Regions from separate parts of the Sporomusa sp. GT1 genome, predicted to be linked through region 4. Evidence: riboswitches for the same ligand, from Rfam matches in the RefSeq annotation. Region 4 holds a riboswitch; each other region holds the start of a gene.
The links. Region 4 has a riboswitch for cobalamin ahead of GT1_RS11375 (OmpH family outer membrane protein). Riboswitches for the same ligand answer to the same signal wherever they lie in the genome.

Region 1: another riboswitch for cobalamin. It lies ahead of GT1_RS18080 (hypothetical protein); the one in region 4 lies ahead of GT1_RS11375 (OmpH family outer membrane protein).
Region 2: another riboswitch for cobalamin. It lies ahead of GT1_RS18000 (ATP-binding protein); the one in region 4 lies ahead of GT1_RS11375 (OmpH family outer membrane protein).
Region 3: another riboswitch for cobalamin. It lies ahead of cobT (nicotinate-nucleotide--dimethylbenzimidazole phosphoribosyltransferase); the one in region 4 lies ahead of GT1_RS11375 (OmpH family outer membrane protein).

The regions. Positions count from the first base shown of each region.
Region 1 covers NZ_BMBX01000023.1:44,851-52,351, forward strand. Annotated here, with positions in the region: gene GT1_RS18065 (PQQ-binding-like beta-propeller repeat protein) at 1-650, opposite strand, end outside; gene GT1_RS18070 (energy-coupling factor transporter transmembrane protein EcfT) at 654-1,541, opposite strand; gene GT1_RS18075 (ABC transporter ATP-binding protein) at 1,489-3,219, opposite strand; gene GT1_RS18080 (hypothetical protein) at 3,223-4,866, opposite strand; cobalamin riboswitch at 5,025-5,209, opposite strand; gene GT1_RS18085 (sirohydrochlorin cobaltochelatase) at 5,219-6,151, opposite strand; cobalamin riboswitch at 6,378-6,559, opposite strand; gene GT1_RS18090 (hypothetical protein) at 6,600-7,298, opposite strand; gene GT1_RS18095 (HD-GYP domain-containing protein) at 7,337-7,501, opposite strand, start outside.
Region 2 covers NZ_BMBX01000023.1:24,844-32,344, reverse strand. Annotated here, with positions in the region: gene GT1_RS18020 (ABC transporter permease) at 1-196, shown strand, start outside; gene GT1_RS18015 (ABC transporter permease) at 189-1,049, shown strand; gene GT1_RS18010 (ABC transporter ATP-binding protein) at 1,063-1,995, shown strand; gene GT1_RS18005 (ABC transporter ATP-binding protein) at 1,985-2,608, shown strand; cobalamin riboswitch at 2,706-2,888, shown strand; gene GT1_RS22585 (hypothetical protein) at 2,926-3,051, shown strand; cobalamin riboswitch at 3,056-3,239, shown strand; gene GT1_RS18000 (ATP-binding protein) at 3,401-4,426, shown strand; gene GT1_RS17995 (VWA domain-containing protein) at 4,445-6,298, shown strand; gene GT1_RS17990 (MotA/TolQ/ExbB proton channel family protein) at 6,347-6,982, shown strand; gene GT1_RS17985 (biopolymer transporter ExbD) at 6,969-7,379, shown strand; gene GT1_RS17980 (energy transducer TonB) at 7,379-7,501, shown strand, end outside.
Region 3 covers NZ_BMBX01000007.1:62,726-70,226, forward strand. Annotated here, with positions in the region: gene GT1_RS10535 (nicotinate-nucleotide--dimethylbenzimidazole phosphoribosyltransferase) at 372-1,430, opposite strand; gene cobT (nicotinate-nucleotide--dimethylbenzimidazole phosphoribosyltransferase) at 1,423-2,469, opposite strand; cobalamin riboswitch at 2,591-2,777, opposite strand; gene GT1_RS10545 (ABC transporter substrate-binding protein) at 2,937-4,103, opposite strand; gene GT1_RS10550 (DUF1538 domain-containing protein) at 4,985-6,694, shown strand; gene GT1_RS10555 (P-II family nitrogen regulator) at 6,729-7,394, shown strand.
Region 4 covers NZ_BMBX01000008.1:61,740-69,240, reverse strand. Annotated here, with positions in the region: gene GT1_RS11390 (hypothetical protein) at 95-889, shown strand; cobalamin riboswitch at 1,084-1,267, shown strand; cobalamin riboswitch at 1,428-1,601, shown strand; gene GT1_RS11385 (hypothetical protein) at 1,703-1,960, opposite strand; gene GT1_RS11380 (hypothetical protein) at 2,036-2,233, shown strand; cobalamin riboswitch at 2,286-2,469, shown strand; gene GT1_RS11375 (OmpH family outer membrane protein) at 2,600-3,049, shown strand; gene GT1_RS11370 (hypothetical protein) at 3,247-4,701, shown strand; gene GT1_RS11365 (TonB-dependent receptor domain-containing protein) at 4,781-7,501, shown strand, end outside.

The DNA of each region.
Region 1 (7,501 bases), on a different contig from region 4:
CAATCCAGATTGTGATCAGTGGGGAACATACCGATCCTTTCCCCGTCAGGTGCAAATTTATAGATACGCCCGGCATACTGGTTGCTCCCGTCGGCGTGCTTGATATACCGCTGGGCCACGGCATAAACCATACCGGCGGCATCTGTCCGGATGGCGGCTATACCGGGATAGGTTTTTTCCTTAATATTGACACCAAGTTCCTGTACACTGGCCTGTCGCCACAGTTCACTGCCATCTTTGACGCGCAGGCACACCAGCCATCCCTGCTGACTGCTTTCGCCGACAAGCACCGAACGGCCGTCCGGCGAAAATTCCAGTGCGGTCAGCTTACCCAGCCCCATGTTTTTACGCCAGATAAGGCTGCCCTTGGTATTATAAAGCAGTACTTCCCCTGTTTCCGAACCGACGGCCAAAAAGCTGCTGTCAGGGGAAAAGCGGATAAAGCCCCGGTTAAAGCCCATTCGCTGATAATTATATACTTCCGTTTGACCTAAAACGACTTCCATTACTTTACCATAAGCGCCTGTCTGTGTGCCGTTTTGTTTGCCAGTCAGGCTCACATGGGTGCTCATGCCAAAAATATGGGCGGCTAATGCTCCTAATGTACCGAGAAATAAGAGAGCAATTCCAGCTGTGATGACTTTTTTCATTGTTTACAGCCACACCTTCATCAAATCATATACCCCCCGCAAAGACGACACATACAAAAAACCGTTAAATTGCAATGAATCCATTACTTTGAGAAGTATCAAACCCACCACCGTCAGCAGCAGGCTATGGCAAACCAGGCGTTCCTTGCAGGACCATACCGGCAAAGGTATCTGCGGTGTTTCCCGCCCAAAGCCGCGGCTCTCGACAGAAGATGCCAAAGTCGCGGCCCGGCGCAAAGTCCGCGCCAGAATGGGAAACAAAGTTTGAAAGGCTGTTTGAATGAGCCGCCGGGGCGATACTGTCCGGAATGGATTAAAGCCCCTGAGACGCTGTGCCGTCAGAACAACACCGGTCTCCTGAAAAATGACCGGCAGAAACCTGAGACCGGTTATCAGCATAAAGCCCAGTTCGTAAGGCAGCTTCCAGGCCAGCAGGCTGCGCAACAACTGCCGGGGATCGGAGGTCCAGTTAATCAGGAGGCCCAAAGCCAGCATAGTTCCGGAACGCAAGGCCTGCACGGCGCCATATTCCAAGCCTTCCCGGTAAACATACACCCCTCCGGTCAATGCGCCGATTCCCGGTGCGGCCGGCGACACCAGACAAGCGATAATGGTTCGCGGCTCACTGCTGTAAAACAGCGCCTGGCTGGTCATGGAGCCCCAAATACCCAGTAGAATAAAGACCATGAGGATACGCCACCTGCCCATAGAGGAGCGCGCCAGCAGGTGCAGGCTCAGCACCAGACAAAACAGCAGAAATAGTGAACGCGGGCTGTCCACCAGCAGCACCATAGCTGCCAGCAGGAGCAATAACACCAGTTTTGTCCGGACATCGATCTTATGAAGCAGGGTGTTCCCCGGTGTAGCTTCCCAGACATGCCTGTCGTACATATCCTACCACCTCCTCCACAGTAAGCGCGGTGCCGCCATACAGGGCCTGAGCGGCAAGCAGGATTGCAGGCGGTTTAAGTCCGCTGGCCTTAAGCATGGCCTGATCCTGGAAAACCGCAGCCGGTGCGCCGTCGGCCACAATTTGACCCTGCCGCATAACAATGATTCGATCGGCAAACCGTGCTGCCACCTCAGTATCATGAGTGCAAAATATAATGCTGCCACCCTGCCGGGTATATTCCCTGAGCAAGAGCGCAATATCCTCAATATGGCCAATATCCTGGCCTGTCGTTGGCTCATCCAGCAGCAGGACCTGCGGCTCATTGGCCAAAACGGCGGCAATAGCCACCCGCAAGCGTTGACCGCGGCTCAAAGCCAGCGGGAAATCCTCCCTCAAGCCGCCTAAGCCCAGCCTGTCTGTCAATAATTCGCAGTACTCTGTCCAGCCGTCGGTGCTGTCTTTGCTTTGCTGGCGCAGGCTAAAACCGATTTCCTCCTGCACAGTACTGTTAAACAGCATAAAATCCGGATTTTGCAGCACCATTCCCACAGCCGGCGATACTGCCCTAACCTTTTGTCCCAGTATCTGCATTTCACCGGCTGCCGGTTTAAGCAACCCGCCAAGCAAGTGCAGCAAGGTAGACTTGCCGGCCCCGTTACTGCCCATAAGGGCAATAAATTGGCCTGCGGCAACTGTCAAATCAACCCCGTTCAGCACCATTTGCGCCGGGTTATCATAATGAAAAAATACTTGTTTGGCCTGGATTGCCGGTATTGGCAACGGGTGTTGTCCTACAGGCAGCGATGCCGCCGCTGCAGGAACCGGACTGATAGCGGGAACCGGAATGGCATAATGCTGCCGGATGGCTGCCACGGCATCGTCAACCTGAGCCGAACGCGCCGCAACCCCCAGATGATGACAAAGGGTAACAGGCTGGGGGAGCCTGAGACCGTAAGCAGCAAACATTTCCTGGCAGTTGTAAGCCTCTTCACGCCTGCCCTGCCAGATGAGCCGGCCGGCATCCATAATGGCTGCCTTGTGACATAAAGGCAGTACTTCATGCAGGCGGTGCTCAACAATAATAATGGTAATTCCCAGATTGGCATTCAGTTGCTGCAATACGGACAGCAATTCCGCGGCTCCCTGCGGATCAAGCTGGCTGATAGGTTCATCCAGTGCCAGTACCTGGGGTTTGGCTGCCAGTACGGCGGCTACCGCCAGGCGCTGTTTTTGTCCTCCCGACAGTGCATGCACACTGGCTTTTGCCTTATCGGCAAGACCTACCAAGGCTAACGCTTCTTTGACCTGAGGTTCGAGCTGAACTGCCGTCATTCCCATATTTTCCAGGACAAAAGCCACTTCATCAAACACGGTTGTGGAAAAAATCTGATCATCCGGATTCTGAAATACCATGCCCACGGTACGGCTCATCTCCGCCACACTCAAGCCACTCACCGAACGTCCGCCGACAACCACGTCTCCCTCAAGCTTGCCGCCGCTTTCATGGGGAATCAGTCCGTTAAGCATTTTTAACAAAGTGCTTTTGCCACAACCGGTCGCACCTGTCAGCAGCAGGAAATCGCCTGGGGAAACCCGGAGACTGACGCTACTGATACTGGGACTGCTGCGATGCCGATAGGTAAAGGAAACCTTATTAAAGCATACTATACTGTCCATTGGTCAATCTCCCCCTACTCTGGCCAGTCGTTTGCCTAAGGCGGTGCCACAGACGGCGCCGATTATGGTATAGATAAAGCCGTTAAACAGTAAGACCAATGCAATATACCAGGCAGCATAATACATGCGGTACAAAAACGCCATCGCCTGCAAGCTCACATAGGCTGCGATGGTATCAGCCACCGCACAGCTGACAGCCAGCAGCGCGATCTTGTCCCAGGGTATGGGGTTGTCTTCCCGTTGCTGCAGCCAGCCATACATGCCACTGCCATAAATCAGCAGCTCCAGCAGCAGCGCATGCAGACCATAGGATAACAGGCCAATGGGTGAGATTTGACCAAATGCCAGCATCCCGAGCAGCATGCGAACAACGGTCATCAGCGCCACCACCCCGGGCTGGGGAATGAGTATGACCAGCGCCACCACCATCATATAGAGAAATATGCTGCTAAACAGGCCGGTAATTAAAAATCCGAATGGGCCCAGCAAAATATGAAAAAAATCATTTAATAAAGTGGACGGTACATTGACCACCGCAAAAGCCGCCGCACCAAACAAGGCAATGGTTACCAGCCAGCGTGTTTTCAGCACCGCCAATACTTGCCGCAGGCGCTTGAGGGAAAGCAGCAAGCCTGTCAATACCGCCAGGGCGGCACTACTGACTACTATCAGGGCTTTGTTGTCTTTTTTGATAATAGTAAGCGACACTTCGTACAGCAACGGCGCCTTGACCCCGTCGCTCAGTTCTGCCCGGAGGATATAATCCCCGCCGGTCAAATTGCGTTCATCCGCATATACAGGCAGCTGCAGGCGCTGCCGGGAGTCACCGTTCAAAGCCGTAAACATCTCTAAATATTCCTTGTGACCATCCAGTGCGCCACCATCGACATCTTCATTGGTCGCACCGGGAGTAAACAAGCCGCTTACCGGCTGACGATCAGCCGCATCTAAGAGATGAACGGTAACAATAACCAGTTTTTGCACCCCGGCTGGATTGACAATATCCACGCCCAGGTGAGTTACCGGGTGAATGGCCTCAATTTCTTGATTCGAAGCACCTTTGCCAATGAATAAATTTTTGTAGTAATCCCATTGTCTGTCCCGTAGCACTAAGACATTGCGCCCTACACGGTCATCGGTTTTGCCGTCCTTATCCAACGGCAGAACCATACCTGCCAGCGTGACCGGCGCAGCGGCATCACCGGTACCCGTCCCTACGGTAACCGGTATCTGCTGTGTATTGCCTCCTGCCGTCACAGTAGCGGTATACCTGCCTGTTGGCAAATCTGACGCCACCTGCAGGGACAGTAAATCATACCACTGACTATACCCTCCTGGCAGCAGCATGTCTCTCGTTAAGGCATACCTGTCTGCCTGCCTGGTTACCTCCCAATTTTCCTGAGAACCGGCCGGGCTAAAGCCAGGCGGCAGACTGATGGTCACTGTCACCGTTTTGTCGTTTAGACCACGATGCTCAATACTAAACAGCGCTGCCGTTTGTCCGCCGGGAATCACAGAATCCCTGATCTTCCCCAGGTAATAGGGAAATTGACAGGAAAAAGACACTTCCTCCTGGGCCTGTCCGGTAATTGTCAACATTACCAACAGCACTGTCACGATGCCGGTCAGTGCTTTTTTGATGGTCAAATCCTTGCCCCCTTAGGAAAAAAAATACATTCCCGCGCTTACGCGTGGGAATGTATTTTCAGTTTTGATATATTTTGCAGCATCCGGCGCCCCAGGGCCCGCGAGTCTTCAGCATACATACCATCTACTGTAATCCCCTCCCCATGCCTCGTGGGTAAAACGGCGACTGTCAGCTAGGCAGTTCTCCTGACTCTGGTTCACGGCTCATCCAAACCTTCCCAGGACTTTTCATCCCAGTGGCATATTCTTGGATTTGCTCCCCATTACAGTGGCGGGACCGCGCCGGCTTTTCACCGGACTTCCCTATTAAGCCCCGCAGGGCACCCAACTCTTTTGTTATTTGGTTTTGCTTTTAGTGCTTTTTAGCTTCCGGGTTATTCAGTTCATCAATGGCATCTTTAACATGTTGGATATAAATATCTTGAAAACCTGCATTTTCACCCAAGCCATGCACATAAGTGTCTACTTTAAAGCCGGCGGCAATAAGCTGGCTTTTTGCTGAATCCTCTTCATCACCGGCCATATCGTTGGTAGCATGGTCACCGGCTACCAGCATGAACGGCATAAGAGTAACTTTTTTTACTTTGTTGGCTTTTAATTTAGCCAGCATATTGTCGAAGGACGGATACCCTTCCACGGTGAACAGATATACGTTTTTATAGCCTTCATCCTGTAATTTAAGCTGCATGGCGGCATAAGCCGAATTTCCGGGATGGCTGCCACCATGTCCCATCAGTACAATGGCTTCGTCTTTTTTCTGTTTGGGGAACTGGTTTTCTAATGCTTTAGCAGCAGCTAAATAGTCATCAGGTTTCTCTTCTTGTCCCATAAAATACATAATAGGTCTGCCTAAGGCAATTTTGTCAAAGGTTTTAGCGGCTTCATGATGTTTTACAACACCCTTCACCAAATCAAACTCTTCACCGGCAGCAATATGCAGCGGCTGAACAATAACTTCATTAAAGCCTTCGGCTTTTAAACGGTCAAGCGCTTCTTTTTCGGTATCGATTTTCACGCCGTCACGTTCAGCAATTCTTTTAATGATAATCCGGGAAGTAAAAGCCCGGCGAACTTCGTACTCGGGAAATTCTGCTTTTATTTTGGTTTCAACAGCTTCAATGGTTGTCTTTAAAGTTTCAGGATACGTAGTACCAAAGCTTACAACTAAAATAGCCTTTTTGCCTGCCTGAGCCGGTGCAGCCGCTGCCAGTGACGGAACCAGACTTACACAGCCAAATACAGCCAGCATGCACAGGGTGGTGATAAACGAATAGATGTTTTTCATTGGCCAAAAACAACTCCTTCATATTTTTTGATTACCGGACACGCCTTCGTTACCAGGATGATGGGAGCAGCCTGTGATTAAAACAGCAAACCTCTCAACCGTAGCGGTGAGAGGTTTGAACAGTAGCCCGAACAGAAAGCTCCTGGTGTGTAAACCAGGAGCGAATTAGCCAGTTACGCCATAAAAGCGCCTACTATAATCCCCTCCCCATACCTCGTGGGTAACAAACGGCGATTGTCAGATAGGCAGTTCTCCTGACTCCGGATCATAGCCTGCTTAAACCTTCCCAGAAAATCCATCCCAGTGGTATATCTTAAGCCTGCTCCCCGTTACAGTGGCGGGACCGCGCCGGCATTTAACCGGTCTTCCCTATTAAGCCTGTAAGGCACCTATCTCTAACATATGTAGTTTTCTTATGAAATTAGCATAACACTGCAGGAAGTGATTGTCAATCCATATTAATTTGAATCCTATCTACTATATCACGATAAATCAGCTGAATATTGTAATCACCGATACCATAATGAGGATATTTCTCGTTTATTTCTTTTATTACAAACGGTTTATCTTTGTTTTCTTTAACCATTTTTGTTATGGCTAACCGAATATCGCTATTAGCGGAAATATAGTTTGTGTACAAGTTAATTCCTGCGTTTAATTCTGCAAAAACCGGATATTTTTCTCTTGTTGGCCGTCTTTGCAAGAGAACCTCCCGGTATATCTCGTAATATCCCGCAGGGTTAATTTGATAGGATATACGTATTATGTCCTGCAAACTGTCATATTGCCAGAAATCGTGCCGGATAATATGTAAATGCACTTCCCCCTGATAGTTGCTGGCATCCAGATAGGCGCACAAGGTTAAAATATTCATCTGACAAAACATATCGGCATCAAACCATAATATAATCTCCGAATACGAGTGACTTAATAATGCCTCTAGTTCTGTCACCGTCAATTCGTTATAGCGCTCATAAGCAACCTGTAAGGTTTCTGCCCGTAATTGAAAGAATTCCTCACTAAAAATTGTCTCCGCGCATTTCCCGGTAATCATGGATTCATTAAATGCAATAATCTTCTGGCCTGAAATGCCTTTAGTCTCTAAATAGGATTTCAGTATTGAGCCGTTAGCAATATGTAAAATCATACTACACATCCCTCTTATATTATCTGATATCAACCGGTTTATGCGAAATTAGCAACCGCTTTTAGTGTTTCTACTTTCCTTATATAACTGACAAATTGCTGGCACAGCCACGGATCAAACCGTGTCCCGGCGCAGGTTTCCACTGCTTGCAACGCCTGGCGGCCGCTTAGATTATTCGTTCCTTGTCTGTTTGTCATCTCATC
Region 2 (7,501 bases), on a different contig from region 4:
GGTTCTGGCGGAAAAGGTTTTTTCCTATCCGGGTCTGGGCAATGCGGCAACTACCGCCGGTCTCAAGGGAGATATGCCGCTGTTGTTGGGAGTGGCCCTGTTCAGTGCGGTATTTGTTTTTACCGGAAATTTTATGGCTAATGTGATTTATGGAATTGTAGATCCGCAAATCCGGGAAGGAGGAAAGCATGGATAAGGCTTCCACAGCACTCATGCAGTCCCGGAAAATCCGGTTGAATAAAAGAACCAAGATGGTGATTGTCGTCGGGATAGCCCTGTTTTTTCTGGCCGTAGTTACGCTTGCGGGAATTTTCATGGATCCCCTTGCTTATGGTGCCGATTATTCCGCCAAGCGTTTGGCACCTTCGTCAGAGCATCTTTTTGGCACCGATTATTTGGGACGGGATATGTTTTACCGAACGGTTAAGGGGCTTTCAACCAGTGTCTTGATCGGGCTGCTGGCAGCCTTTATCAGCTCCATTATCGCGCTGGTGCTTGGCATACTTTCAGCCACTTTTGGCGGTAAGACCGATCAGTTTATTAATTGGCTTGTCGACTTGTGCATGGGTGTACCTCACCTAATTCTGTTAATCCTGATTTCGATTATGCTGGGCGGCGGAATTCAGGGTGTTGTTATTGGTGTCGCGGTGACACACTGGCCGAATCTCACGAGGGTGGTGCGGGCGGAAGTCATGCAGATCCGCTCGGCTCATTATGTGCAGGTTGCCCGGAAATTTGGCAAGAGTAGATGGGCCATTGCCAAAGATCATATTATTCCTCATGTATTTCCTCAGTATATAGTTGGGTTGATTCTTCTGTTTCCCCACGCCATCTTGCATGAGGCAGGCATCACCTTTCTCGGCTATGGCCTGCCGCTGGATATGCCGGCCATTGGCATTATTCTCTCAGAATCGATGAAACATCTGGCGACAGGCATGTGGTGGCTGGCTTTCTTCCCCGGACTTGCCCTGCTGCTGGTGGTTATCCTGTTTGACACCATTGGTGATTACCTGAAGATGCTGATCGATCCTTTTGAAGCTCATGAATAAGGAGGCGGAAAGAATGACAAATCAGAAAGACAATAATTTGCTGCTTGAGGTAGAAGAGCTTTCCGTTGCTTTCCGGATGTATGATGCCGCCTTCGAACAGCAGGAATTACAAGTAATTTCTGATCTGAGTATTCAGGTGCGGCGGGGAGAAATTTTGGCTATTGCCGGCTCCAGTGGTTCCGGTAAAAGTCTGCTGGCTCATGCAGTACTGGGTTTACTGCCGGAAAATGCCATTGTGACAGGGCGAATGGCTTATGACGGGGAACTTCTGACCCCGGAAAGGCAGGAACAGCTGCGCGGCAGCCAAATTGCCTTGGTGCCCCAGTCGGTGGCTTATCTTGACCCGCTTATGCGGGTGGGCGAACAGGTCCGGGGCCCTCACGGCAAGGCCTCAGCCCAGCGGGCAGCCTTTGAACGCTATGGTCTCGGTCCGGAAGTGGACAAGCTGTATCCTTTCCAGCTTTCCGGCGGCATGGCCCGGAGAGTACTGGTTTCTACGGCAGTGGTCGCTGATGCGCAGCTGATTATTGCCGATGAGCCGACACCAGGCCTTGATCTGGGGATTGCGCTGGAAACGCTGAAACATTTCCGGGAGTTTGCCGACCAGGGCAAAGGGGTTGTTTTGATTACACATGATATTGATCTGGCTTTTAATATTGCCGACAGGATCGCGGTTTTTTATGCCGGGACCACCGTTGAGGTAGCTAACGCTTCCGACTTTAGCGGCAAGGGTGAAGCTTTGCGGCATCCTTATACTAAGGCTCTGTTTCACGCTTTGCCCCAAAACGGTTTTCACCCAATTGAGGGATTCCAGCCGTATCCGAAAAACCTTCCGCCAGGCTGCCTGTTTGGGCCGCGCTGCCCCCACAAAGGGCTGCAATGTGAGGAAAAAGTCTTTATGCGGGACGTGCGTGGCGGCAGTGTGAGGTGCAATCGTGGCGCTTGAAGTAAAAAATATTAGTTTTCGCTACAGAAACGGCCCCTGGATTCTTAACAATGTCAGCTTTCGCGTGGACGAGGGCGAGCGGGTCGCCTTGGTAGGCCCCAGTGGTTATGGGAAGAGCACCTTGTCTAAAATTATTGCCGGTTATCTGCAGCCGACGGCAGGGGAGATTCTCTGGCAGGGCAAGCCGCTGCCGGAAACCGGCTACTGTCCGGTTCAACTGGTATATCAGCATCCGGAAAAAGCCATAAATCCCCGGTGGAAAATGGCCGACTCTCTACATGAAGGCTGGACGCCGGAGCAGTCCATGCTTGACGCGATGGGCATTAAGCCGGAATGGTTGGGCCGTTGGCCCAACGAACTATCCGGGGGCGAATTGCAGCGGTTTTGTGTAGTGCGGGCCTTGAGTCCTGAGACCCGTTTGCTCATTGCCGATGAAATGAGCACAATGCTTGACGTTATTACGCAGGCGCAAATCTGGCATTTGGTTCTCAAAGTGGTGGAAGAACGAAAAATGGGCTTAATTGCCATTACCCATAATCAACCTCTGGCAGAGAAGATTGCCTCCCGTATCATTGACTTGCCGGCCCTTAACCGGCTGGAAAGCATTACTTAATTTGGGTGAGCCGGCGGCTGTCGACTGTCCGGTGTATTATTTAAAGTGTTGACAAACCAGTTGCTTTTCGCTAGTATAAATATGAAAGTGACAGATAATTTCATGTTTGGAGTTAGGTGCCGTAAAGGCTTAATAGGGAAGACCGGTGCAATACCGGCGCGGTCCCGCCACTGTAATGGGGAGCAGGCTTAAGATATGCCACTGGGATGAAGCATCCTGGGAAGGTTTAAGCAAGCTATGATCCGGAGCCAGGAGAACTGCCTAGCTGACAATCACCGTTTTTCACCCACGTGGTATGGGGAGGGGATTACAGTTAAGTGTGGCTTCCTGAATATCATCGGGAAGTTGGCGGAGCGGCTGAATTCACTCCTGGTATTGATACCAGGAGTTTTTTATTCTACACTGCGGACATGCAGGAAGTACGCAGCCAAAAGATTGTGTGATAACAGCATACTGACAGAATCAGGTGCCCGTAAGGGCTTAATAGGGAAGACCGGTGCAATGCCGGCGCGGTCCCGCCACTGTAATGGGGAGCAAGCTTAAGATATGCCACTGGGATGAAGCGTCCTGGGAAGGTTTAAGCAAGCCATGATCCGGAGCCAGGAGAACTGCCTGATTAACAGTCACCGTTTACCCACGAGGTATGGGGAGGGGATTATTTACCGGTTGTCGATAACAAGTTTGCCAGAGACCTTCCTTACTCGTATAAGGGAGGTCTCTTTTTATTATGACAGAAAGCGTAATACCACCTCTCATCTAAGGCTTGTGAACTAATAAGGAGATGAATTGACGTTGCAACATAACGCGGTATACCCGTTTACTGCCATTGTCGGGCAAGAGGATATGAAATTGGCCCTTATCTTAAATGTAATCAATCCCCTGCTGGGCGGGGTATTGATCAAGGGGGAAAAAGGTACAGCCAAATCCACCGCAGTCAGGGCGCTGGCTGACCTGTTGCCTGCTATGGAAGTGAGTACAGGCTGTCCTTTTCATTGTGATCCGGCAGACCTTAGCCGGCTGTGTGACAGTTGCCGTGGCAGAAGTGAAGAACAAACGCTGCCTGTTCAATCAGTGAAAATGCGGGTGGTAGAGCTGCCTGTCAGTGCTACCGAAGACCGGGTTGTCGGCACTTTAGATATTGAACATGCCATCAAACAGGGGGAAAAGAAATTTGACCCCGGCATTTTAGCTCAGGCCAATCGCAATATATTGTATGTGGATGAGATTAACCTCCTGGATGATCATGTTGTTGATGTGCTGCTGGATGCCGCCGCCATGGGGGTAAATACTGTGGAACGCGAGGGCGTGTCTTATTCCCATCCGGCCCGCTTTGTTCTGGTCGGCACCATGAACCCGGAAGAAGGCGATATCAGACCGCAGCTATTGGACCGTTTCGGGCTGTCGGTGGCCGTAGCCGGGGAAAACCGGCCCGAGTGCCGGGTGGAGGTTATTAAACGGCGGCTGAGCTATGAACAGGACCCTGCCGCCTTCGGTCGGCAGCACCAGGCAGAACAGGAACAGCTGGCGGCGAGCATTATGCAAGCCAGCCGTCTCTTGCCACAGGTGACTATTAAGGATGAGCTGCTGCTGCTTGTCGCCAAGCTGGCTATTGCCCTTGATGTTGACGGTCACCGGGCCGATATTACCGTTATTAAGACGGCCATAACCCTGGCCGCCTTTGACGGACGGGAAGAGGTAGAGCCTGAGGACGTAAAAAAAGCCGCCCGGCTGGCACTGCCGCACCGGATGCGGCGGCGCCCGTTTGAGGACGGTACGCTGGATTGGGACAAAGTTGAGGCTGTATTGGCACAGCCGTAAGCCGGGAGGAATGATACTATGCAGCGCATGATATTTCCGTTGGCGGCCATTGTCGGACAGGAAACCGTCAAGCGGGCGCTTCTCATTGCCGTCGTCAATCCCAAAGCCGGCGGGGTTTTGGTGGCCGGGGAAAAAGGCACCGCCAAATCGACACTGGTACGTTCTCTGGCGGAAATTTCCGGTGAGGCCAGGTTAATTGAGCTGCCGCTCAATGCCACCGAGGATATGGTGTTTGGCGGACTGGATATGCAATATGCCCTGGAACAGGGTAAGCGCCGCTTTCTGCCGGGCATACTTGCCAGAGCCAATAATCGCCTGCTTTATATTGATGAAATTAACCTGCTGCGCCAGGAGTTTCTGGGATCTCTGCTGGATGCGGCTGCTACCGGCGTGTACCGGGTGGAAAGAGAAGGAATTTCCTGTCTGCATGCGGCAGCCTGTACCCTGATTGGCACCATGAATCCGGAGGAAGGAACCTTATCACCCCAGATGATTGACAGGTTCGGCCTGTATGCTGCCGTCAGCCGGGAAAAAAACGAGACCGACCGGATGGAAATTATGCGGCGGATTTTGGCCTATGAAGCCCGTCCGGCAGAATTTTGCCGGCAGTATGCGGCGGCTAATGAAGCCATCAAACAGCAGGTAACAATCGCCAGGAGCCTGCTGCAAGCCATTGCTGTACCTGAAGCTATGATCTTGCTGGCAGCACAGATGTGTGCCAAGGCGCATTCGCCAGGCCATCGGGCCGAACTATTTTTATTAGAGGCCGCCCGGGCCATTGCGGCGCTTGCCGGACGTACCTATCTGCTGCCTGCCGACCTGGAGGAAGCCGCCTGCTATGTATTGCCGCAGCGCATGCGGCAGGAGGAGCAGCCGCTTCCCCCCGAACCGCCTGAGCAAAATGAACCGGAACAACCGGATAATCAGCCGCCACTACCGGAACCGCCCACCAACCAACAGGAGCGGGAACAGCCGGCAGAACAGACTGTTCCGCCGGCCGGGCAGCCGGAAAGTGGGGGCAGTGACCAGGAGAAGGTGGCAGATATTGATACAACTTTTCCTTTTATCCGGATGGCGCTAGCTTTGCCCCAGGACCGTCAGGAGCGCCGGGGCAGCGGCAAACGCAGCCTGACGCGCACCGATACCAAGCAGGGACGCTATGTACGTTCAGGCATTCCGAACGGACAAGTGACTGATCTGGCTTTTGACGCCACCTTGCGGGCGGCGGCTCCTTATCAAAAGTTCCGGAACACAGCCCAATGCGCCATTGCCATTGAACGCGAAGATTTGCGGCAAAAAATCCGGGAGAAACGTATTGGCAGTACCTTTCTGTTTGTCGTTGATGCCAGTGGCTCCATGGGCGCGCGGGAACGGATGCGAGCCGTCAAGGGCGCCGTGTGTGCTATGCTGCAGGACGCCTATCAGCAACGGGACCAGGTTGGTCTGATTGCCTTCCGGCGACAAACCGCAGAGGTGCTGCTGCCCATCACCCGCAGCGTGGATTTGGCGCAAAAGTGCCTGCGATATTTGCCTACAGGCGGTAAAACACCGCTGGCTGAAGGGCTGACGGCGGCCTTGAGGGTGCTGGCCTCCCGCCGGCAAAAAGACCGGGAAATGAAGCCGGTACTGGTGCTTGTTACCGACGGGCGGGCTAATACCACCACTACAGGCGGTGACGGCATGGCCGATGCCCTCAAAGTAGCCGGAAAAATACATAAAACCGGTGTGCACAGTGTGGTCATTGATACTGAAAGTGATTTTGTCAAACTTGGTCTGGCGCGGACGGTAGCGAGGGAGATGGGCTCTGTCTATTACAGCCTGCGGGAGCTGTCAGAGCACAACATTATGCACATTGTCAAAAATTTGTCATAAAAAGCGATGTAAAAGAGAGAACTTTATTGACCTAACGGAGGCGTAAACATGAGTTTTATTGCAGAGTGTTTCCATATATTTCAGCAAGGCGGCCCGGTCATGTATCTGCTTTTGGCCTGTTCGCTGCTGGCGGCAACCATCGGCGTGGAACGTTTCTTGTATTATAGAAAAATGAAAGCCGATATACACGATTTTACCGAGAGGATCACTCCTTTACTGGAACGTGCCGACTGGACGGCAGCCGGTGAATTATGCCGGCAGACCCAAGGTATTGCCGCTATGGTTGCCGCCAAAGGCATTGGCCACATTCAGCGCGGTTGCGCGAATATAGAAAGTGTGCTGGAAGGTGAGGCTTCTCTGGCTGTCGCCAGTTTACGGGCGAACCTGAATCATTTGGACACAGTGGTAACTATTGCACCGCTGCTTGGCCTATTGGGTACGGTTATCGGCATGATTAGCTCCTTTAGTGTTATGAATATCAAAGCAGGTCAGCCGCAGGCCATTACCGGCGGCGTGGGGGAAGCTCTTATTGCAACAGCCACCGGCTTGTGTGTGGCTACTGTGGCTATGCTGCTGTATAGCTATTTTAATCATCGGCTGGATGATCTTATCACCAATATCGAAAAGACCTGCCTGCTGTTGCTTGGGTATGCAAAACAGGAGAAATGTCATGAAATTGCGTAATTTGCGCTCCGGGCATCAGCCAAAATTAATGATTATTCCTATGATTGATATTATTTTCTTTTTGCTGGTGTTTTTTATCATGAGCACTCTCTATATGGTTGATCAGCAGACAATACCTGTTAACCTGCCGCAGGCTGCTTCGGCGCAGAGCGACAAGCCTCAAAGTGTGGCCATTGCGGTTACCAAAGAGGGGCGGATTATGTTTGAACAGGAAGATATACCGCTGGAACTGCTGCAAAAGCGGGTAAAGCTGGAGATGGCCAAGCAACAGGATCTGGTTTTTATCCTGCGTTCTGATAAAACAGCCGAATATGGCAAAGTGGTAGCGGTTCTTGACGAGTTGAAACTGGCGGGAGCCCACCGGGTGGCTATCGCTACTGAAAGGAAGGATAAGTAATGGATTGGGCGGCGGATTGGCGTTGGCGAAAAGCGATGCTTATCTCTTTGGTTTTGCACAGTATTGTGTTAATCGGCGTCGGCTGGCTGGCCGGCCGGGCTGTACTGCCTGAACCTATACCG
Region 3 (7,501 bases), on a different contig from region 4:
TAAAATTTCCTTCAGGACTTTAGTCCTGGTTCTTCGACATAAAGTTTGCTCTGCATAGAATTTTAGAGAACTCTATCACATGGTTGGATATTTTGTCATATCAGGTTCTTATTTCAGCGAAAAATAATGAGATTCATGTTGAGATATGTCGTTATTTTTTTATAAATAAAAAAAATTTATATTTCCCATTCACTTAATTTTGAGATAATACAAAAAATTACAAACCATTTTGATTTACATACATCTGCACCGGTTACTGATAAAGTCGACTTAGCTTCAAGTGGGGTTTTAGCCCCATCTGAAGGTTAGTCATCGGATAAAATGCATAAAAAGGACAACAGCTCTTGTCTGTTGTCCTCTGAAAATTACACTTAATCTCTGACTGCCTTGTTTTGTTTCAAAGCGCCCGGTCCGTCCTGCGCCACGGCCACTTCGGCTTCGCCGAAGGTTTTCATATCATTGATTACATGGAGCGAAGCGGTAATAAGCGACATTCCTAATGCGGCGCCTGTCCCTTCACCTAGGTTCATGTCCAGCTTCAGATAGGCCGGAAGTCCCAGCAAACCGAGAACTTCCCTATGTCCCGGCTCGGCGGCAAAATGCGAACCAATCAGATAGGCTTTCACCGCCGGCGCCATTTGTACGGCAAGCAGGGCGGCTGCACTGGTGACAAGGCCATCCAGCACTACGGCGGCCCGCCCGGCAGCCGCCCCAATAATTACTCCCACCAGGCCTGCCATTGACAAACTGCCTACTTTTGTCAATACATCCAGAGGATCCTGTTTATCAGGCTCATTTACCACCCAGGACCGCCGGATAATCACCCGCTCACGGCCGGTGAGGTTTTCCAGCGGCTGTTCACTATAGCAGGAGGCAACCGCCAAACCGGAAATTGTGCCGGCTATGCCCATTTCACCCAGTCCGATTACCTGCACACCGCTGGCGATGGCCTCTGAAGCCGTTTGGATTCCCACCTTGATGGCCTGTATTGTTTGCGTTCTGGTTAATGCCGGACCTTGCAGCATATTTGCCGTACCATAAGCAATTTTTTCATGCCGGACTTGCGCGTATGGCGGCAGCTCGGCGGCAACGCCGATATCCACCAGGACCAGCTTGGCCTGCGCATGTTCGGCAAAGCTGTTAATCACAGACCGGCCCTGGCAAAAATTACTAATCTTTTGGACGGTTGGTGTCTGCTCATATCTGCCTCTGGCTGCCAGGGCGGCTTCGCTGTCGGCAGCCATAATGATAATGCTTTTTTCCAGATTGCGGGGACGGGGATGGCCTGTAACCCCAGCCAGCTGCCGGGCGATATGTTCAAAAGAATGTAAACTGTTAAGCGGCTTGGTGAGGTTATCCAATCGCAGTTGACAGCGCTCCATCGCCTGCTCATCCAAGGGTTTGATGGTTGCCAGAATATCGTTAAACATGAGTCTGCCCTCCCCGGTTACTGTTATCAAGCAAGGTAACGGCTGCCTTCAACATGTCGATGGCGACTGAAGCGCCGATGCCTTCTCCCAGCCGGACCCCCATGTCGACAAACGCTTCCCGCCCCAGACAGCGCAAGGCAATGATATGGGCCGGTTCACCGGATAAATGGGACGCAAACAGGTATTCTTTGCTTACAGGCTGGATGGCATGGGCAATCAAAGCCGCCGCCGTGGTATTAAGGCCGTCAATTATGACAGCACAGCGATTAGCGGCAGCACCAAGAACAACCCCGGCAAGGGCTCCGATCTCAAACCCGCCAACCTTGGCCAATACATCAAGCCCGTCTTTGGCATCCGGTTTATTAACCGCCAACGCCTGGCGGACAATGGCAAGTTTTACCTGCATGCGGCTGTCCGATATGCCGGTCCCCCGCCCGGTAATCTTGTCCGGCTCCAGGCCGGTAAACGCACCGACAATGGCAGCACTGGCCGTCGTATTGCCAATGCCCATTTCCCCCAGGCTAAAACAATTGTAGCCTTCACTCACCTTACTGTTGACAATCTCAATCCCGGTTTCGATTGCCTGTACAGCCTGCTCCCGGCTCATGGCCGGCCCTTGTGTAAAATCCTGAGTTCCATAAGCAATCTTCCGGTGCCACAGTCCGGGAACATAGGATAAGTCACCTGCCACCCCAACATCCACCACCACCAGGTCAGAACCGCTGAAATTGGCAAAAGCGTTGGCACTGCCCCCTTTGGCGATAAGATAATTGGCTGTCATATGCATAGTAGTTTCCACCGGATAGGCACTGATACCCTGCCGGGCAACTCCATGATCTGCAGATGTTACCACCATGCAGCTGCGGGGCAGGCGCGGCTCGGTCTCACCGGTGATGCCTGCATACTGTCTGACCATGTCTCCCAACCGGCCAAGGCTGCCTGCCGGCTTGATCAGACTATCCAGCTTATCCTGTACCTGCTGCATAATCACAGTATCCGGGGCAGTAATTTTCACTAAGGTATCTTGCAGTAAACTCATAGCAACCTCCAATTATGTTAAGTAAAGAAAACACGGCTTGCGCCAAACCTTAGGCAAAAAACAGGGGGCAAAAATAAAAGGCTCTTTTGGGCAATCCCAAAAAAGCCTTCTTTTCCATGAAGGATGTAAAACGGTGTAAGGCAGGTCTCCTGGCTCCCGGTTCATCAATACTTACGCCTTCCCCTTGACGAGTGGCCTGTGTAAGCTCTCCTCCGGTACAGTGGCGGGCCCGCGCTTATGTATGGTGTGGCCATACTCAGACTTCCCTATTCTCCCCCGGTAGTAGTACCTTGTGTCACCATCTAATCTCAAATTTTAAGTGACACAAGATACTAGCCGGCGGCACCTTAACCGTATTATGCAAAATTTCCTTAATTATAACAGAGTCCTGTAAATACCGTCAATATGAACAGGCCGGGAATATTCCCGGCCTGTTTTCTGAAAGCATGATTATCCGCAGAACCTGGCTACGGCTTAATGGTGTCTTTAAAGACTTGCTTGCCATCTTTCATTTCAATAATAACGGCATTTTTCTCTGCATCATGGGTGGCATTTAAGGTCGTCGCACCAGTGATAGCAGCAAAATCTTTGGTGGCGGCAAGCGCCTCACGGATCTTAGCCGGCTCCACACTGTTAGCGCGTTTGATGGCGTCAATCAGCAGATTGGCGGCATCATAACCCAAAACAGCCAATGCATCCGGCACTAATCCATACTCTTTTTTGTAAGCTTCAACAAAAGCTTGTGAGGTGGGACTGGTGTTATCCACCGAGTAGTGGTTGGTAAAGTAGGTGTTATTTAACGCGGCGGCTGTGCCAATTTCTATTAGTTTAGGCGAATCCCAGCCATCACCGCCGATAATGGGAACAGTAATGCCCAATTCGCGCGCTTGTTTTACAATTTTGCCTACTTCCTCATAATATCCGGGCACATACAGCACTTCAGGATTAAGGGCTTTTATTTTGGTTAAAATAGTCTTGAAATCCTGGTCCTTTTGCAAATAGGCTTCTTTGGACAAAACCACGCCGCCGCCTTTAGTAAAGGCCTCTTCAAAGAAGGTGGACAGTCCTTTGCTGTAATCACTGCTATTATCCACTAAGATAGCGGCTTTTTTAAGGTTTAAGCTATTGAGGACAAAATTAGCTCCTACCGTCCCCTGGAACGGATCAATAAAGCAGACGCGGAAAGTATAGTCTTTTACCTTATTGGTTTTTTCATCCACAGTTACTTTCGGATTGGTTGCCCCTACTGCTAAAAGCGGAACTTTGGTTGCTTCAGCTACACTGGAGGCAGCAATGGCGTTCGAACTGGCAAACATACCTGTGATGGCGACTACCTTGTCCTGAGTTGCCAGTTTGGTCATAGCGTTGGCGGCTTCAGAAGGTTCACTCTTATTATCGGCAACAACGGCGGTTATTTGTTTGCCAAGCACTCCGCCTTTGGCATTGGCTTCTTTAATAGCCATTCTGGCACCATTAGCAGAAGAAGTACCCATGGTTGCGTTACCGCCAGTCATTTCATTTAGAACACCAATTTTGATGTCATTGGAAGCGGTCCCGCCGCAGCCTGCCATAACTCCTGCCATTAACAGCACAACAGTTAGTACGGCTACTAATTTTACACTTGTTTTACGCATTACCCAATTTCTCCTCCCTTTTTTTGACCCATAAACCGCTTGCTTTTTGCCAGGCTCGCACTTGGCCGGCTAATAAAAGCAACGATTTTTTATAAAGCAGACTTAGCTTCAGGTGGGGTTTTAACCCCATCTGAAGGTTAGTTCGCCCTTATCCGGGGACTTAGTCGCTCTTACTCCCACCTGGAGAGGTGGGAGTCTTAGAGCGAGTTAGTCATCGGATAAAGTAAACTTAGCTTCAGATGGGGGTTTTCAGCCCATCCGAAGCTAAGTCTCCCTTAACCAGAAAAAATTAGACTGCCTGGTTTTTTGAAAAATCAGGCAAAAAGTATACTGTCTATATACTTTTATAGTATTTTTTTAATCCTGTTTCTTCTAGTTCTACATTATATTACATTACCCAGGCTTTTTCAAGATAACCAACCATCACAATTACTAATTATCTTTATTTTTTTCACCATTTGTACTTCCTGCAAATACACACCCCTTATTCGTCCTCCCCTATTACCCTTTACCGAAAATTCGCTTATCTTTTTCGTGAAATAACCCACCTAGTACGTAGTAAATTTGGCCAAGAGACTTCTTTACTCATTTTACCAATCCGTGTTATTATAAACATACCACTTTATAGTTAAAGGAGGTTGTTAGTTTGCCGGGCAGAAATTTATCCATTGCTATTGCCGGAAGCTATAGGAAAAACATGCGGTCAGTGCCCTAGTGGGATAGTAGCTTTAGTTGGCGAAGATTTTACCTAATCAAGGGAGCGGATTATATTTTGTATGAATTTATGCATATTTTATTGAGTAAATTACCTAAAGGCTGGGTTTTACAACACACAATCACGATATGCACATAAATGGTTGAAACAGGAAAGGAAGTTGTTAATGACGACAGACTTATTAGAAAAATTGAAAGAGGCTGCGCAATCGGTCTTGCCAGTCAGTGCCATTGTACTTGCTTTGCATTTTACGATATCTCCTCTGCCGTTTTGGTCTTTGATGCTGTTTCTTACAGGCACCCTCCTGCTCATTATCGGCATGAGCATTTTTACCATGGGCGCCGACATTGCCATGATGCCTATCGGGGAAGCCATCGGCGCAGAATTAACCAAATCAAAAAACATCTGGCTGATCGTCGGCTCCGCGTTTATTCTGGGTGTGGTTGTCACCATAGCCGAGCCGGATTTGCAGGTACTAACCAAACAGGTACCGGCGGTGCCTGATATGGTTCTGGTAAGTTCGGTGGCTTTTGGCGTAGGTGTGTTTCTCGTGTTAGCACTACTGCGCATTCTATTCCAGTTTTCACTGTCCTATATGTTTATTGTATCGTATGTGATATTGTTCATTGTCGCCGCACTGACGGCACCCGATTTTCTGGCTGTCGGCTTTGATTCCGGCGGCGTAACCACCGGGCCGATCACAGTACCGTTTATTCTTGCCCTGGGCGCCGGTATTTCCGCAGTAAGAGGCGGTAAAAGTTCGGAAGAAGATAGTTTCGGCCTTTGCTCGTTATGTTCCATCGGTCCTGTTTTAGCGGTTTTAGTTATGGGTATGTTTTTTGATGCCTCAGGTTCCGGGTTCGCCTTTGAACCAAATGCCAGCGTAAATAATCTTGGCGAATTATTAGATTCCTATCGTCATGGCTTTGTCCTCTTATTTGAGGAAGTCTTAACCATCCTTCTGCCCATTGTGGTTATTTTTATACTTTTCCAGTTCATTCGCTTGAAATTGTCAAAAACAAAATTAATACGAATATTGATCGGTATTGTCTACACCTTGATCGGGCTCTCCATCTTCCTGACTGGCGTCAATATCGGTTTTATGCCTGCAGGCACTTATATCGGCAAAGAACTTGCCACCCTTCCTTATAATTGGATTCTGATTCCTCTGAGCGCAATCATCGGCTTCTTTGTCGTTTACGCCGAACCTGCCGTTCATGTACTCAACAAACAGGTTGAGGATATAACCAGCGGCTCCATCTCCAAAAAAATGATGATGACAGGCTTGTCTTTAGGAACAAGTGCTGCTTTGATATTATCGGTGGTACGAATTTTAACCGAAATCAGCATTTGGTACTTCTTACTTCCCGGATATTTGCTGGCTTTGGGGTTAACCTTTTTTACACCAAAAATATTTACAGCCATTGCTTTTGACTCCGGCGGGGTTGCGGCCGGCACCATGACTGCGGCGTTTTTGCTCCCCTTTGCCGTGGGTATCTGCGAAGCTGTCGGCGGCAATGTCATGACAGATGCCTTTGGCATTATTGCCATGGTGGCAATGATGCCATTGATAACCATACAGGTCGTTGGGGTTATTTACAACATGAAGCTTATGCACAACAAAAACCTGGAGGAAAATCTGCATACCGATTTGCTATTCGCAACTTCGTTTGATGAACCTGACGGCAGCGATAGTGCCACCGCCCCATTGCCCTATGCCGAAGGTGATGAAAATTCCTCTGCTCTAAATAATAAGAATGACTTGGATTTGCATACAACACATGATAATATAATAGAGTTGACAGAGGACCAAAAAGATGCAAACCTCACGGAATGCGAGCAAGAAAATAACCTGACGGCTCGAAAGGAGAAATAAAAACATGCCGCAAACTCTATCACTGGTGTTTGTAGTGGCGATTGTAAACAGAGGCAAAGGCCAAAAAATGTCAGAGCTTTTTGCTGATGCTGGCATAAAATTTGACTTGCTGGCTCTGGGAAAAGGAACCGCAGATAAAAAGTTTCTCTCCTATTTGGGCCTCGGTGAAACAGAAAAAGATGTTTTGTTTTGCCCAATGCCATTCGAACTATCACGAACTATCTTAAAAAATCTTAATGAGGAAACACACCTTGGCAAGCCTGGCAAAGGCATTGCATTCTGCATCACGATAAACAGTATTGTAGACGCCGCATCGAAGATACAAACACAGGATGCTCCCCAAAATCAAGGAGGGATAGCTATGGAGATTCCACATAATTATGATTTAATTATTGCTGTCACCAACCAGGGTTATGCTCATGAGGTCATGGATGCTGCGAAAGCCGCAGGAGCAACCGGTGGTACTATTTTACACACAAGAGGTGTTGGGCTGCAAAAGGCTGAGAAATTCTTCGGCATATCCATCCAGCACGAAAAAGATATGCTGTTCATTCTGACAGAAACGCAGAAGCGCCAGGACATCATGACCGCAATTACACAAAATGCAGGTCTGCAAACCGAGGCGAAAACTATAACCTTTTCCCTTCCCGTCAACGGCGTTGCCGGACTTCCCCAGAGAAACGCCCCTACTCCTAACTAGTCATTTTCAACTACAACGCCAAAGCTGTAACCGGTATATATTCATCCTTTGCCGGTTACAGCTTTTTTGTGTGCTTTCAGCCTTATAACGCAATTTTTTTGTAAAAA
Region 4 (7,501 bases):
GACTGTTCCGCCGGGCGGAATCGTCGGCGTTAATTGACTATACGGGTATCCCTATTCCCGTGTTTTAGATTCCTACATTAAGGAGATGGAGGTTATGAGACATTTTTTCTCTTTTAGGCGCGTGATGAGCGCCATGCTGGGTGTGGTATTGGCAGTTCTGTTGGTTGTTCCCTGCGTGCAGGCGGAAACCAGAACTTTGCCCAAGGATACGAAGCTGCATCCCCAGGGGTGGACGGTTGGTGATAAGGTCGAATTCAAAAAAGGCACGATTTTGACCACCAACGATTTGGGTGAAGTGATTTCCGGTACCTTGAAAGACGATACCTTTCTCCAGCCGCGCGGCTGGGAAAGAGTAATTAATGACTACTACTACGTTTCCGCCTATGCGACCGGCTCCTTTTTCCCCCGGTTTCATCGCTCCTTTATCGAACGAAGCTATAATATGGCTATTCCCGGCTACGGGCATTTGCGCTATAAAGGCGGAACCCCGGTTACCTTCAGCGAACAGGGAGAAGTGCTTCGCGGCACACTTGCCGAGCAGGCCACCGTTCGTCTGGTGGCGGGGAAATACGGCTTTCTGACCTTGAGAGAAAATACCGTCCTGGCTTTTTATGATTCCGGGGCAATCCGGTCCGGTGTTTTGGCCGAGGATACCTACCTGCGGCCTATAGGCTGGCGAACCAACCTTGCCGCAAACGACTCAGCCGGTTTTGTCAAGTTCAGCGCTAAACAAGCCATAGAATTCGATGAGAATGGGGAAGTCGCCGTTGGAACACTCAAAGAGAAGGTGACCTGGCGTTCAACGGCTGGGGAAGTGGTCGAATTTCCTGCCAATACCGTTGTCCGTTTTAATGACGAAGGCGCCTTGGTCATTAAAACTGCTATCTAAATATGTCGGAAAATGACGAAGGAAAAAGTGTGACAAGCAGAAGTACTTGTGCTAAAATATAATTATTCCTGTTGCTTTATGACACAATATAGCTGCATAACATAAAATACAGGCTAAAAAAGTTGTTGACAAAATTACCCAACGGTGCTATATTTGAAGCAAAGAAATTAAAGGAATTCTCACAAAAAAAGAGAATAATGTACTTTGGTGCAGGTGCCCGTATGGGCCTAAGAGAGAAGCCGGTTTAAAGCCGGCGCGGACCCGCCACTGTGATGGGGAGCGAATCCATGATATACCACTGAGATCCAGCGATCTTGGGAAGGTTTGGAGGAGCGATGAGCCAGAGCCAGGAGAACTGCCTGCATGACGATCACCATTTGACCTGCGATGAATCGGGGAGGGGATTGCGATGCAATTCGTATTTTGTGACGGCAGTTTCGCCGGATTACAAGAAGCCTTTCTGGATATTTCATCACAGGAAGGCTTTTTTATATTTGTTGCAGATAATTAGTTGCTTATCCAAGGTTATGATCTTACAAAACTTTATACGAAATCAGGTATCCGTCGTCAGGGCGGATTTAAAAGGGAAGTCCGGTGTGATTCCGGCGCTGTCTCGCAACTGTGAAGGAGAGCCATATTTCTGCAAGCCTCTTACCAAGGAGAATGTGGTGATGACCCAAGTCAGGGTACTGCCTGGTTTCTAGTGTCTCAGCTGAGACATGTATATCCGTACAGCCTGCGATGCACAGGTCTGGGATTAAGAACACTCGCAGGCATAGGCTAGCTCTGAGCTAACATATGACTGGAGGCTTGTTAAGGTGAGCTTTCTCGCCTGACAGCCAGCGAGCGGTTTTTGACCCGGCACCGGCAGCAGGCAGCTTTAGCAACAGGTAAAGCGTCGATTGTTCCGCCGGGCGGAATAGTCGGCGCTTTTTGTTTCATTTGTGAGCCACTGTCATGGACCAGGCCCATGACAGCAATATACCCGGTGTCGCTTAGCGGCGCCGAATACAGATAATCAAAGGGGGATAGCGACAGCCTGCAGCCCCTTGCCGGTGCTTTAAGGGACAAGCAAACCAAAGATGCTGCGCCGGCGGGAGAATGTGAATATATTTTACCGCAGTCCGGTAGTAGGAGAGGTGAGTTATGAAACGCCGGAGGATCGAGACCTTAACCCGCGCGCTGCTGGACTATGGCTATCATGTCCGGCAGGTTCAGCACATTGTTGAGGAAGCCGGGAAGAACGGCAGGGCTGAAATGATGGAAGATGCCATTATCGAAGCGCTGGAAGCGTATGTGAAGTTTGCTGCCAGGTGCAAACAGCAAGGGCACAATATCTGCTGATTTTTCGGCATAATGCTTCAAAGTCCTGTATAGAATGAAAAAGTGATGACAAATGAATATCGTTGGGATAGGTGCCCTACGGGGCTTAATAGGGAAGTCCGGTGTAATGCCGGCGCGGTCCCGCCACTGTAACGGGGAGCAATCTCGCAGATATGCCACTGGAGCGAACGCTTTGGGAAGGTGCGAGAGAGTGATGAACCGGAGCCAGGAGAACTGCCTGTCTGACAATCACCGTTTGACCTGCGAGGTATGGGGAGGAGATTACGCAACAAGCCAGGACGGCTTTCGTCCGGACAGCGTAACCACTCCCGATGAGGGAGTTTTTTTATTGCTTAGAAGCACAAATCAAACAAGAGAGGAAATGGCATGAAGCAACTAACACGCAGTCTTTTATTACTTATTGCCGTATGTTTTCTGGGCGGCATGCTGGCCCCGGCCGGGGCGCTGGCCGCCAAGGCCAAGGCCAAACCGGAGCAAACCGTGGGCTATGTCAACCGCCAGCAGATTTTCAGCAGCTATCCCGGTATTCAGGAGACACTGAAGGAAATCCAGTCCCTGCGCGAAGCGGCGCAGCAAGACTATGACACCCGGAGCAAAGACCTGTCGGACGCGGAGCGGCAAGCCTTAAACGACACCATCGCCCGCGAGGAAGCCCGGAAGGAAGACATTCTCATGAAGCCGGTAGGGGACAAAATCGAGGCGTCCATTAAGGCCGTCGCCGAGGAAAAAGGACTAACAGTAATTATTGACGCAGCAACCGTGGTCTATGGTGGTATTGATATCACCGCCGACGTGATAGCTAAGCTCAAACAATAAGCAGCAGCGGCGACAGCGTAACTTAGCCTGTTCGTCCCGCCCGGGTGCGATAACGGCGCCCGGACAGACTGTGATAGGGAGTTCTGAACAAGGAGGTGAGTTCTTTTCCCGTGGGTACTAAGGAAAAGACCTCAACAGCCCACAAGCTGTTGACGGTCGCAGAATAACACCAAAAAACGATGGGAGAGTGAAACATTATGTCCAGTAAAGTTGCGTACACAGTGTATTCTTATCCGCCGCCCAATTTTATCGGCGAGGGCGATCTGGGAACAGCCGTATACAGCGGCGGTACAAGCGGCGATGTGATTACTGAAAGTAAAGGCGTAGTGACCCAGTGGGTCAATCCGGTGACCAGCAACACTGAACAACTGCCCGGCGATACAAAGGTGTTCTACTTTAAAAACAGCAACGGCGATAACCGGGCGATTGTACCGGCCATTCAATGGGGTGTCGGGGGTGCTGCGTGCTACTTTATGATTTATAACGCCGACACCTGGAGCGACGGCATCAATCCCGGCAGACCCATTTACGGACCGGCGCTGTGGACTGTCGTTGACAGCGGTTCCAACAATATTCCTATCACCAATCCTTACAAATTCCAAACGGCAACAGTCACGGAAAATGCAACCGAGCATTATTATATCTACGGCATTGACTTTGATAATAGAATCGTTTTCCGCGTGGAAAGCGCCGGCGACACCTATACGCTTGACACCACTGCCGGGCACAACTTCAGGCTGACGCCCCCGACGTCTCAAGATTCCTACGGTGTGGACCTGCAAATTGTCGGCGATTACTTTTACGCTCTGTTCATCAGCGGCATTAATATTTTGACCGCCAGCCCCACCTACGTCAACAGCACCGTGGTCAAGCACCTGCTGGATTTCAGCGGAACACCGTCCTACACCGGCCCGCACGGCACAACAACCGTCAACCCCGGGCCGGGCGAGTGGCCGGGCAAGAACGCGTTCAGCATTCAGCCCCAGGGCGATTTCCTGTATCTGGTCGCCCTCGGCGGCATGCAGCATAACGCCACCCCCATTGTCTGGAACCCGGAGTCCAAAATCCAGAAGGTGGCTTTGAGCGACCTGGAGGTCACCAACCTGCTTAAGGCGGCGGCTGATAACACTGACCCAGCCACTGACCGCTTTGATTTCCGGGCACTGACCTTCAATGAAAGTGGCAGCCAGGTCTTCATTCTGACCGGCGCCTATAACGCCAGCTGGGTCATGACCTGGCGCTTGTACTGGCTTACGATTGATTCACTGAACGATGCCGGGGACGCACTGCTTAGTGATTTAACATCAGCTTTCCCTCCAGATCCTACGGCAACCTTTATAGCAACCGATAACTTATCCGGCTATCTCTGGGCGCTGCTCTATTCGGAAAGTACCGGCAAGACCTGGTTCGCCCGCGGCAACGATCTGGCCATCTACGGTACCGGCGGTATTGTCGGCAATGCGGAAGGCATCGGTAATCTTACCACACTGGCCGGCAGTCCTAACCTCAATTCCATCACTATCTACGGTGGCGAAGTGGCGCCTCCCGCTCAACTGAAAGGCTATGTCGCGCCGGCCTTCGCCTCCAGCTCGGCCATGGCCCTGCTCGAACGGAAACGCCTGCTCGACGAGGTGGCGGCCGCCAAAAAGTAAGACCTGCAGGTATGGCGGGGTGAACCTTTCCCCCGCCTTTTTTATTGAGTAAATTGCATGGCAGAAGGGAAAGACAAGCTTGAAATCAAGAAAAAAACTAAATAGCAAAAAAAAGGAACTTTTAACGTCATTAGTATTGTCGGCATTGCTCTGTAGTACGCCGGTGTATGCGGGGCCTGTAATAATCGGTGAGACGGTCAACGATAAAGAACTGGGAACAGGAACTGGACCTGCAATTTACACCATTGGCGCGGGGCAGACAAAAACAACCTGGATTAACACCGATCAAACGAACACACCGGCCTTGCGCTATAAAGCGGTGGTTATTGAAGACGGTGGCATCTGGCGGCCGATGGACAGTGTTGGGTTCAGCTCCGGAGATTTAACGATAGGTGCCGGCGCCGTCCTGGATATGTCCTATAAGTATGCAGATTATAATTATGATGTATCGGGAGCAGAATGGAAAAGCCTTGTTCGCGGTTTTAATAACAACAACACCACTGCGACGAAAACCGTTTTCTATGATGGCGCGATTCTAAAAGGGACAGTATACGGCAAAGATTTCAAAACCCAATTTACCTTTAAAAACCCGCAGCTGGGAACTGGCGAGTCTGCTGCCACAGTCAGGGTGCAATACCGTTTTGATAAAAGTTTTTTCAGCGGGTCAAACAGCGGAGTGCCGTCCGGCAGTTGGGAAGCTGCTCAGGCCATTACTTTGCAAGGCACGGTGACTCAAGTTATTAATTTAAGAAATTTAACTGCCAGTGTAGAACCAAATTTAAGCTTTGTGGCAGAGATTGACAATAGCTACATTGATGATGCGCTGCACAAGTATTTATTCGTACCGACATTAACCACCAATTATACCGCCGGTGCTACCAAAAATTATGATTTAAGCTGGACGGCCACTAGTACCGACTTTCTGTCCCAGGGCGTATTCAGCGCCGCCAACGCCCAGCTCTCTATGCGCAACCTGTGGCGGATAGAGGACGGCCTGTTCTGGCAGCGGGGCGAGGATTTGCGCGCCGCCGCCCGCCTGGGGCAGACGGCAGGTGCCGATGGGACCTGGGCGCAGGTCTGGCGGGGCAAATACAGCTTTGACGGGGCCTACGGCTCCGACTTCGGCCAGAGCTATAACGGCATCCAGGTCGGCTACGACAAGCAGCGGGAGGGACGGCTGTTCGGCGGACGGCTGCACACCGGCCTGTTTGTGAGCATGCTCAATTCCGACGCCGATTTTCACCAGCACACCAAAAGGGACGGCACGAATGAAGTGCTCTACAGCCGCGGCAGCGGCGAACTGACCAGCAAGGGCATCGGTCTGTATACCACCTGGCTGGGCGATAAGGGCCATTATCTCGATCTGAGCGTGCGGGGCTCCAAACTCAGCAATGACTATCAGTTCCGCGACTCGCAGGAGGAGTTGTTCCAAAACGATTACCGTACCTGGGCCTATGGCGCCGGCCTCCGCTACGGCTATCAAAAACAGCTGGCAAATGGCTGGTATGTCGAGCCGCAGGCCGGTTTGTCCTACGGTACGCTGCGGGGTCACAGTTATACTGCCGCCAATAATATGCGCTACACGCAGGATAATGTGGAAATGCTCACCGGACGCCTGGGCGTGACTGCCGGGCGAAACTTCGTCAGCGGCAGCAAACGCGGCCTGGTTTACGCTAAAGCCGCGGTCAACCACGACTTTAAGGACGGCGGCAGCGCACGGGCTGATGCACTGTACTGGAGCAGCTACTGGGACGACTATCTGGTGGGAGCCAGCCTGCCGGTGAACACGCTGGCCGGCAAGGACACTTGGTTTGAATTCGGCCTGGGGGCCAATCTGCAGATCGGCAAAGACCAGAATGCCTTTGTCGGGCTGACCAAAACCACCGGCGGTAAGGTTAACACCGACTGGCAGGTTAACGCCGGTATGTCCTGGCGCTTCAACGGACCTTCCGTCCAAGACCGGACGGCGGAGTTTGACAGCAAGCTGACGTCGCTGGCTGCCGGGCAAGCAGCAGCGCCCGGTCAGGCCGGTACAACAAATGGCCTGACCCCGGTTATTGACGATAGCAGTGGCGTGACCCGGTTCGCGTCAACGGCTCCGGCCGAACCCGATGTACCGGTCGCTCAGGGTGGACAAGCCAGTCAAGCTGTTCAGGCCGATCAGCCGGCGGTTGCCGAGCATACACCTGAGCAGGCGGCGATTGCTTATGCTGCAAGCGGTTCTGCGAACAATACCGTTCAGATAACTGCCGATAGCAGCGACCCCGGCACTTATGCCTTAACTCCGCTGGTGGTCGAAGCCGCCCGGCCCGACTGGGAGAAAAAACTGTCTCCCGGTACCGTCTCGGTCATTCCCGTACCGGAATACAAGGGCGAGATGAAAAACCTGCCCGATCTGCTGCAGACTGTGCCGGGCGTTTATGTCCAGCGGCTGAACGGCACCGGGCATTACACCGTCGCCCGGGTCCGGGGGTCCACCGGCAGCCAGGTCAATATTTATGTGGATGGCGTGCTGGTCAATTCCTCCAGCGAAGCGGCGGTCGATCTGTCCACCATTCCGGTGGAGAATGTCAGCCATATTGAAGTCTACCGTGGCTATGTTCCGGCTCGCTTTGCCGGCGCGCCTTTGGGCGGGGCCATCAACATCGTCACCAAGAAACCGGCCGAAACCACCGGCAGCATTGCGGCCGGTATGCGTTCCTTTAACGGCTACACCGGCAATCTGGAACTGACCGCCCCGGCCGGCAGCGGCAGCCTGCTGTTCGCCCTCAACCGGGATCAGGCCAAGGGCGATTTCCGC